One region of the Pseudarthrobacter sp. TE9888 genome, then DNA from elsewhere that is predicted to be linked to it. Evidence: riboswitches for the same ligand, from Rfam matches in the RefSeq annotation. Region 1 holds a riboswitch; the other holds the start of a gene.

The links. Region 1 has a riboswitch for glycine ahead of gcvP (aminomethyl-transferring glycine dehydrogenase). Riboswitches for the same ligand answer to the same signal wherever they lie in the genome.
Region 2: linked by a shared signal. The riboswitch ahead of gcvP (aminomethyl-transferring glycine dehydrogenase) and the one ahead of gcvP (aminomethyl-transferring glycine dehydrogenase) in region 1 are both predicted to bind glycine.

Annotation. Positions count from the first base shown of each region.
Region 1 covers NZ_JBWBRD010000002.1:1,843,110-1,847,523, forward strand. Annotated here, with positions in the region: gene gcvP (aminomethyl-transferring glycine dehydrogenase) at 1-1,853, opposite strand, end outside; glycine riboswitch at 2,007-2,106, opposite strand; glycine riboswitch at 2,418-2,515, shown strand; gene cycA (D-serine/D-alanine/glycine transporter) at 2,668-4,179, shown strand; gene purU (formyltetrahydrofolate deformylase) at 4,176-4,414, shown strand, end outside.
Region 2 covers NZ_JBWBRD010000002.1:2,253,035-2,257,448, reverse strand. Annotated here, with positions in the region: gene gcvP (aminomethyl-transferring glycine dehydrogenase) at 1-2,734, opposite strand, end outside; glycine riboswitch at 2,927-3,024, opposite strand; gene ACZ9J7_RS11140 (TetR/AcrR family transcriptional regulator) at 3,120-3,656, opposite strand; gene ACZ9J7_RS11135 (MFS transporter) at 3,739-4,414, shown strand, end outside.

The DNA of each region.
Region 1 (4,414 bases):
CCGTCCGCGGCGGTGGCGACGACGACGACCTTCATGCCGGCCAGGACGGCGGAGGCGGCGTTGGTGCCGTGGGCGGAGGCGGGGATCAGGCAGACGTTGCGCTGGGTGTCGCCGTTGGCACGGTGGTAGCCGCGGATGGCCAGCAGGCCGGCGAGCTCGCCCTGGGATCCGGCGTTGGGCTGGAGGGACACCTGGTCGTAGCCGGTGATTTCCGCAAGGTCGGCTTCCAGGCCGCTGATCAGTTCACGCCAGCCTTCGGTCTGGGAGTCCGGGGCGAAGGGGTGGATGGAGGCGAATTCCGGCCAGGAGATGGCTTCCATCTCGGCGGTGGCGTTCAGCTTCATGGTGCACGAGCCCAGCGGGATCATGGTGCGGTCCAGCGCGAGGTCCCGGTCGGACAGCCTGCGGATGTAGCGCAGCAGCTGGGTTTCGGAACGGTGGGTGTTGAACACCGGGTGCTGCATGTACTCGGAGGTGCGGAGCACCTCTGCTGGCAGCTCGAAGCCCTCGGCGTCCACCACCGGTCCGGCACCGAAGGCGACGGCGATCGCGGACAGGATTTCCGGCGTCGTGGTTTCATCCGTGGAGACACCGATGGTGTCCGCGTCGATGTAGCGCAGGTTGATGCCGCGTGCTTCAGCCGCGGTGATGACCTTGGCGGCCTTGCCGGGAACGGAGACCGTGACCGTATCGAAGAAGGTCTCGGTGGCCAGTTCCCGTCCGGCGACCTTGAGGGTGGTGGCGAGGGCGCGGGCGTTGTTGTGGACGCGCTCGGCGATGGCCTTCAGTCCGTCCGGGCCGTGGTAGACGGCGTAGAAGGAGGACACGATGGCCAGCAGGGCCTGGGCGGTGCAGATGTTGGATGTGGCCTTCTCGCGGCGGATGTGCTGCTCGCGGGTCTGGAGTGCCAGGCGGTAGGCGGGCAGGCCGGCGTCGTCCTTGGACACACCCACCAGGCGGCCGGGCATGGAACGCTCCAGGCCCTTGGCGACGGCCATGTAGGCGGCGTGCGGGCCACCGAAGAACAGCGGTACGCCGAAACGCTGGGTGGAGCCGACGGCGATGTCGGCGCCCTGCTCACCGGGAGGGGTGATCAGGGTCAGGGCCAGCAGGTCAGCGGCCACGGTGACCAGCGCGCCGCGTTCCTTGGCCTCGGCGATGACGCCTGCGTGGTTGAAGACGCGGCCGGAGACGCCGGGCTGCTGGAGCACGATCCCGTTGATCGCGCCTTCAGGGAGGCCCTTGGACAGGTCGGCGACCTCAACCTCGAAGCCGAGCGCCTCGGCGCGGCCCTTGACGATGGCGATGGTCTGCGGCAGCACGTCGGCGTCCAGGACGGTCTTGCCGTCGCGGGCGTCCTTGTTCTTGTTGGCGCGGCGCATCATCAGCACGGCCTCGGCCACGGCGGTGGCTTCATCCAGCAGCGAGGCGTTGGCGATGGGCAGGCCCACGAGATCCTGGACCATGGTCTGGAAGTTCAGCAGCGCCTCGAGCCGGCCCTGGGAAATCTCGGGCTGGTACGGCGTGTAGGCGGTGTACCAGGCCGGGGCTTCCAGCACGTTCCGGCGGATCACGGCCGGTGTGACGGTGTCGTAGTAGCCCTGCCCGATCATCTGGACAGCGGTCTTGTTCTTGGCGGCGAGCCTGCGCAGTTCCGCAAGCACCTCAACCTCGCTCAGGGCGCCCTTGAGCGCGAGCGGCTTGGACTGGCGGATCGAAGTGGGGACAGCGATGTCCACCAAACCGTCAACGCTGTCGTAGCCAACGGCCTTGAGCATGGTGTCGACGTCAGCCTGGCGGCGCGCACCAATGTGCCGGTCCGCGAAGACAGACGGTTGGGATTGAATCGTCATGAGGAACTCCAGGTTTGGCCGGCCACGGGTGGCTCGGCATGGATCGGGTCCCTCCCCGCTCTGTATTGGACCTGAGAGATTCCGCAAACCCAGCAAAGGCCTGCTTGCACCGTCGGTGAGTGCCGCCGGAGCAGCACTGCTTTCCAGAGTCGCCTCGCCGTGACGGTACATGGGCCTGAGAGATTCCTGGGGAGGATTTGCTCCTACGGCGCCTGCCCGGTGATGGCCGGGAGAACTCTCCCGCCACAGCTCGAAAGGCTTATTGAAATGTGGGTGATTCGGCTCACAAGTTACAGGATGGCGGTCCCGGGGAGCAAATCGGTCCGTCATGAAGCACGCCGGCGGGACCGTTACGCAGGTGCTGTCATGGCGGGCTTGACTTTTGTTCGTGACCGACGCCACACTGAACCCCGTGATCCGGCCGGGCAGCGGAACTGGCCCAAAGAACGCTGGGCGCTCCGTCGCCGGCTGTGATTGCCGGAGGCCCAAAAATGCGCCGTGCGGCTTGAAGTCCACAGCGGATGCACTCCGATAACTGAACACTGATTTACCAATCAACGCTTTTGACCTGCGGCGGGAGAGCCCTGCCGGTACGTTCAGCAGGCGCCGTAGGAGCAAACCCTCCCCAGGAAACTCTCAGGCCCACGTACCGCCGCGGTGAGGCAACTCTGGAAAGCAGCCAGGCCCTGTCCTGGCTCACCGACGGTGCAAGCACGCCATCCGGCGCGTGGAAACTCTCAGGTCCCAGACAGAGCGGGGAGGAAATCCAATCTTTGCGACACCCCGGGTGCCGCTCGAACGATGGAGTTCCTCAATGACGACCCATTCCCCGACGTCCCCCGGCGGCGGAGCACCGCACCTGGAGCGGCAGCTCAGCAACCGCCACATCCAACTGATCGCCATCGGCGGCGCAATCGGCACCGGCCTGTTCATGGGTTCCGGAAAGACCATTTCGGCAGCCGGCCCCTCGGTGATCTTCGTGTACATGATCATCGGCTTCATGCTGTTCTTCGTCATGCGTGCCATGGGAGAACTGCTGCTCAGCAACCTCAACTACAAGTCCTTCAGCGATTTCGCCGCCGACCTGCTGGGCCCCTGGGCCGGCTTCTTCACGGGCTGGACCTACTGGTTCTGCTGGGTCATCACCGGCATCGCCGATGTCATTGCCATTGCAGGCTACTCCCGTGAACTGTGGCCCGGGGTGCCCCTGTGGATTCCCGGCCTGGCCACCGTCGCCATCCTGCTCCTGCTGAACCTCACCACCGTCAAGGCCTTTGGCGAGACGGAGTTCTGGTTCGCGTTGATCAAGATCGTTGCCATTGCCGCCCTGATCATCGTTGGCCTGTTCATGATCTTCTCCGGTTTCCAGTCCGACGCCGGACCTGCCACCTTCACCAACCTGTGGAGCCACGGCGGATTCTTCCCGAACGAGTTCATGGGCTTCGTGGCCGGCTTCCAGATCGCCGTCTTCGCCTTCGTGGGCATCGAACTGGTGGGCACGACCGCCGCCGAGGCCAAGAACCCTGAGCGGAACCTGCCCAAGGCCATCAACTCCATCCCCATCCGCGTGCTGCTCTTCTACGTAGGTGCCCTCATCATCCTGATGGCGGTCACCCCCTGGACCGAGTTCAGGGCAGGCCACAGCCCGTTCATCGCCATGTTCTCGCTGGCGGGCCTGGGTGCCGCGGCCACCGTGGTCAACCTCGTGGTGCTGAGCTCCGCAATGTCCTCCGCGAACTCCGGCATCTACTCCACCTCGCGTATGGTCTTTGGCCTTGCCCAGGAAGGCGACGCTCCGGACGTCTTTGGCAAACTGTCCCGCCGGAAGGTGCCCCAGAACGCACTGTTCCTCTCCTGCGTGCTGCTGCTCTCCGGCGTCGTCCTCATGTATGCGGGCCAGGACGTGGGCAAGGCCTTCGACATGGTGACCACCGTCTCCGCCGTCTGCTTTGTTTTTGTCTGGTCGATCATCCTGGCCAGCTACATCGCCTTCCGCCGCCGCCGGCCGCACCTGCATGAAGCATCGAAGTTCAAGATGCCCGGCGGTGTTGCCATGGTCTGGGTGGTCTTCGCCTTCTTCGGCTTCGTGATCTGGACCCTCACCACCCAGCCGGACACCCTGGTGGCCCTGCTGGTCACCCCGGTCTGGTTCATCCTGCTGGGCGCTGCGTGGTTCGTCCTCCGCCGCCGGCCCGCACACCAGGCCCGTTTTGCCACGTTCCAGGCTGAACTGCAGGCAGACCAGGACTTCACCGACGCCGCATCCGGCAAGGCTGTCCGTCCGGGTGCCGCCGCAGAAGCGGGGGAAGAGCGGGTCAAGCGGTGATCGGCACGGAAGCCCGCACGTCGCAGGCCGGCACGGCTGCGGCCGGGCAGCTCCAGTCCCTGGTGCCGGAAACGGGCAACGAATTCGTGCTGACGTTCCATTGCCCGGATGCCCTTGGCATTGTCCAGGCGGTGGCGGCGTACCTCCTGGAGCAGGAATGCTACATCGTGGACATCAAACAGTTCGGCGACAGGGCAAGCGGTCGGTTCTTCATGCGCGTCCACGTCACCTCACA
Region 2 (4,414 bases), 410 kb from region 1:
GGAACGCGGCCTGCTCGCGCGGGTAGGCACGGTCCCAGTCGGAGCTGACGACGGCGGCTGCCGTGTGGGGTGCGCGGCGCAGGGGTGAGTCCGCCACGGCGAAGTCGCCGTTGGCCACCTGGTCGATTTCCTTGCGGATGGTGATCATGGCCTCGATGAAGCGGTCGATCTCGGCCAGGTCCTCGGACTCGGTGGGCTCCACCATCAGGGTTCCTGCCACCGGGAATGCCAGGGTGGGGGCGTGGAAGCCGAAGTCGATGAGGCGCTTGGCCACGTCCTCGGCCGTGACACCGGTCTTGGCGGTCAGTTCGCGCAGGTCCAGGATGCATTCGTGCGCCACCAGGCCGCCTTCGCCGGTGTAGAGCACTGGGAAATACTCGTTCAGCCGGGCAGCGACGTAATTGGCTGCGAGCAGCGCGGACTTGGTGGCCTCGGTCAGGCCTTCGCCGCCCATGAGCTTCACGTACGCCCAGGAGATCGGCAGGACGCCGGCCGAACCGAAGCGGGAAGCCGAGATCGCGACCCCGTGGCCTTCCTCATGCGCTGCCTTGTTGGCGTCGCCGGGCATGAACGGTGCCAGGTGGGCCTTGGCTGCCACGGGTCCGACGCCGGGTCCGCCGCCGCCGTGGGGGATGCAGAAGGTCTTGTGCAGGTTCAGGTGGGAGACGTCGCCGCCGAACTTGCCGGGCTGGGCCAGGCCCACCAGGGCGTTCAGGTTGGCGCCGTCGATGTAGACCTGGCCGCCGGCCGCGTGCACGGCGTCGCAGACCTCACGGACGTCCCCGTCGTAGACGCCGTGGGTGGACGGGTACGTGATCATGATGCAGGACAGGACATCCTTGTGGGCCTCGATCTTGGCCGTCAGGTCATCGTGGTTGATGGTGCCGTCCGCTGCGGTGGCGACGACGACGACCTTCATGCCGGCCAGGACTGCCGAGGCGGCGTTGGTGCCGTGGGCGGAGGCGGGAATGAGGCAGACGTTGCGCTGCTCTTCCCCGCGGGAGTGGTGGTAGCCGCGGATGGCCAGCAGGCCGGCGAGCTCGCCCTGGGATCCGGCATTGGGCTGGATGGACACCTGGTCGTACCCGGTGATCGCGGTCAGGTCCGCCTCCAGGTCGGCAATCAGTTCACGCCAGCCTTCGGTCTGGGAGTCCGGGGCGAAGGGGTGGATGGAGGCGAACTCCGGCCAGGAGATGGCTTCCATCTCGGCGGTGGCATTCAGCTTCATGGTGCACGAGCCCAGCGGGATCATGGTGCGGTCCAGCGCCAGGTCCCGGTCCGACAGCTTCCGGATGTAGCGCAGCAGCTGGGTTTCAGACCGGTGCGTGTTGAACACCGGGTGCTGCAGGTAGTCGGAGGAACGTCCGACGGCGGCCTCCAGTCCGAAGCCTTCAGCCGCGGCAACGGAGGCCCCAAAGACGTCCGCGACGTCGGCGACGATGGCCGCCGTCGTGGTTTCGTCGAGCGAGATGCCCACGGTATCGGCGTCGATGGAACGCAGGTTGATGCCGCGCGCTTCGGCATCGGCGACAAGCGCGGCAGCGCGTCCGGGGACGCGGACGGTAAGGGTGTCGAAGAAGCTCGTGTGCAGCACCTCCACACCGGCAGCTGCCAGCGAGGCCGCCAGCACCCGGGCGTGGCCGTGCGTCGTTTCCGCGATCGCCTTCAGCCCGTCGGGGCCGTGGTAGACGGCGTACATCGAGGAGACGATGGCCAGCAGGGCCTGCGCGGTGCAGATGTTGGATGTGGCCTTTTCGCGGCGGATGTGCTGCTCGCGGGTCTGCAGCGCCAGGCGGTACGCGGGCACCCCTGCGTCGTCCTTGGACACCCCCACCAGGCGGCCGGGCAGCGACCGCTCCAGGCCCTTGCGGACAGCCATGTAGGCGGCGTGCGGGCCACCGAAGAACAACGGGACCCCGAAGCGCTGGGTGGAGCCGACGGCGATGTCGGCGCCCTGCTCGCCCGGAGGGGTGATCAGGGTCAGGGCCAGCAGGTCAGCGGCCACGGTGACCAGCGCGCCGCGTTCCTTCGCCGCCGCAATAGTGGCGGACTGGTCCCAGACCCGGCCGGAGGCGCCGGGCTGCTGGAGCACGATCCCGTTGATGTCGCCGTCGGGCAGGCCGTTGGACAGGTCGGCGACCTCAACCTCGAAGCCGAGCGCCTCGGCGCGGCCCTTGACGATGGCGATGGTCTGCGGCAGCACGTCGATGTCCAGGACAGTCTTGCCGTCCGCTGCAGGCTTGGCCTTGTTGGAGCGGCGCATCAGCAGCACGGCCTCGGCCACGGCGGTGGCTTCATCGAGCAGGGACGCGTTGGCGATGGGCAGGCCCACCAGGTCCTGGACCATGGTCTGGAAGTTCAGCAGCGCCTCGAGCCGGCCCTGGGAAATCTCGGGCTGGTACGGCGTGTAGGCGGTGTACCAGGCCGGGGCTTCCAGCACGTTCCGGCGGATCACTGCAGGCGTGACGGTGTCGTAGTAGCCCTGGCCGATCAGCTGCACGGCCGTTTTGTTCTTGGCGGCGAGCCGGCGGAGTTCTGCAAGCACCTCAACTTCACTGAGTGCGTCCTGCAGGCGGAGTGCGGTTTCCTGGCGGATGACCTTGGGGACGGCGGTATCGACCAGTGCGTCGACCGTGCCGTAGCCAACGGCCTTGAGCATGGTGTCGATGTCATCCTGGCGGCGTGCACCAATGTGGCGGTCGACGAAAGTGGTGGGGGCTGGGGTAACCGACACGAAGGAACTCCATTTTGTTCAGGCGGCGCAGGGTACGCCACAGCTATCCGGGTCCCTCCCCGCTCTGTATTGGACCTGAGAGTTTCCGCGTTGCCTGCCTGGGCAGGAACCGCTTGCACCGTCGGTGAGCACAACAGTCATGCCGGCCCCTTCACAGGGGAACGGAAGCTGCCTGCTGCTTTCCAGAGGTGCCTCGCCGCGGCGGTACAGGGGCCTGTGAGATTCCCGGGGAGGATTTGCTCCTACGGCGCCTGCCTGTGCTTCGGGCAGGACTCTCCCGCCGCAGATCAAAGGCTATTCATTTGTTGCGATCATGACGGCCGATGACAGCCCTCACAACTCTCCATTGTCCTACGCCCCAACCCCTCCGGGCAAATGGTCGGGGCTACCTGCGGAGCCGCTCCAGGGCGGCCAGGAGCTCCTCCACATCGGAACCGGCGCCCGCCTCCGGGGCAGGCCCCACGGACAGCATGGCGTTGAAGTACAGCCCGTCCCCCATGTACAGGACAGCCTTGGCCAGGCCGGGTCCAACATCCGCCGCAATCTCATCCAGCCACCGTCGCTGGATGGCGGCGAACCGGCGCCGCGTCTCTTCATGCGCCACCTCCGCCAGGCGGGTGGCCGCCACGATGACACGGTCCAGCGGAGTGTCTGCCCACACCGAAGAACGGATGAAGTAGGCCGCAGCCCCTTCATCGGCCGAAGCCATCGCGTCGGCGTCTGCCCGGGCCAGGCCCTCCAACCGGTCCAGCAGCACGGCAATCAATGCTTCCTTGTTGGGAAAGTGGTAGAGCAGGCCGCCCTTGGACACGCCGGCCTTGCGGGCCACGGCGTCAAGGGTGGCGGCGCGCTCCCCCACGTCGATCAGCAGGGACTCGAAGGCGTCGAGGACCGCATCACGGGCGACAGGCTTTCGGGGCATGCCTCCCATCATGCCCTCAGGCGGGTCCGAATCGGGAATATGCCAGTTTCAAACTATACCGTCCAGACGGTACAGTTATGGAATGACGACCTCCATCAGCCCCACAGCAGTCCACGGGGACGGCACCCCCACACGCCGCCCATGGCGCGACTGGCTTGCGCTCGGCCTGCTGATGTTTCCCGTCCTGCTGGTGGCGGTGGACAACACGGCACTGACCTTCGCACTTCCCGCCATCTCCCAGGCCCTGGAACCCGGCGGCGTGCAACTGCTGTGGATCGTTGACGCCTATCCGCTGGTCCTGGCCGGCCTGTTGGTGTCGATGGGCAGCCTCGGCGACCGGATCGGGCGGCGGCGCCTGCTGGTCATCGGCAGCCTGGGCTTCGCCGGACTGTCCGCCGCCACGGCCTTTGCGCCCACGCCTGAGTGGCTGATCGCCGGCCGGGCCGCGCTGGGGTTCTTCGGCGCCATGCTGATGCCGTCCACGTTGTCGCTGATCCGCAACATTTTCCCGGAGCCCAACCGCCGGCGACTGGCCGTGGCCATCTGGGCCGCGGGCTTTTCCGGCGGCGCCGCCCTGGGGCCGATACTGGGCGGATGGCTGGTGGAGCACTTCTGGTGGGGCGCCGTCTTCCTGGTATCGGTGCCGCTCATGCTCCCCCTGCTGGCGCTGGGTCCGGCCCTCATCCCGGAATCGAAGGACCCCGCGCCGGGCAGGGTGGATGTCGCCAGCATCGCGCTCTCCATGCTGGTCATGGTGC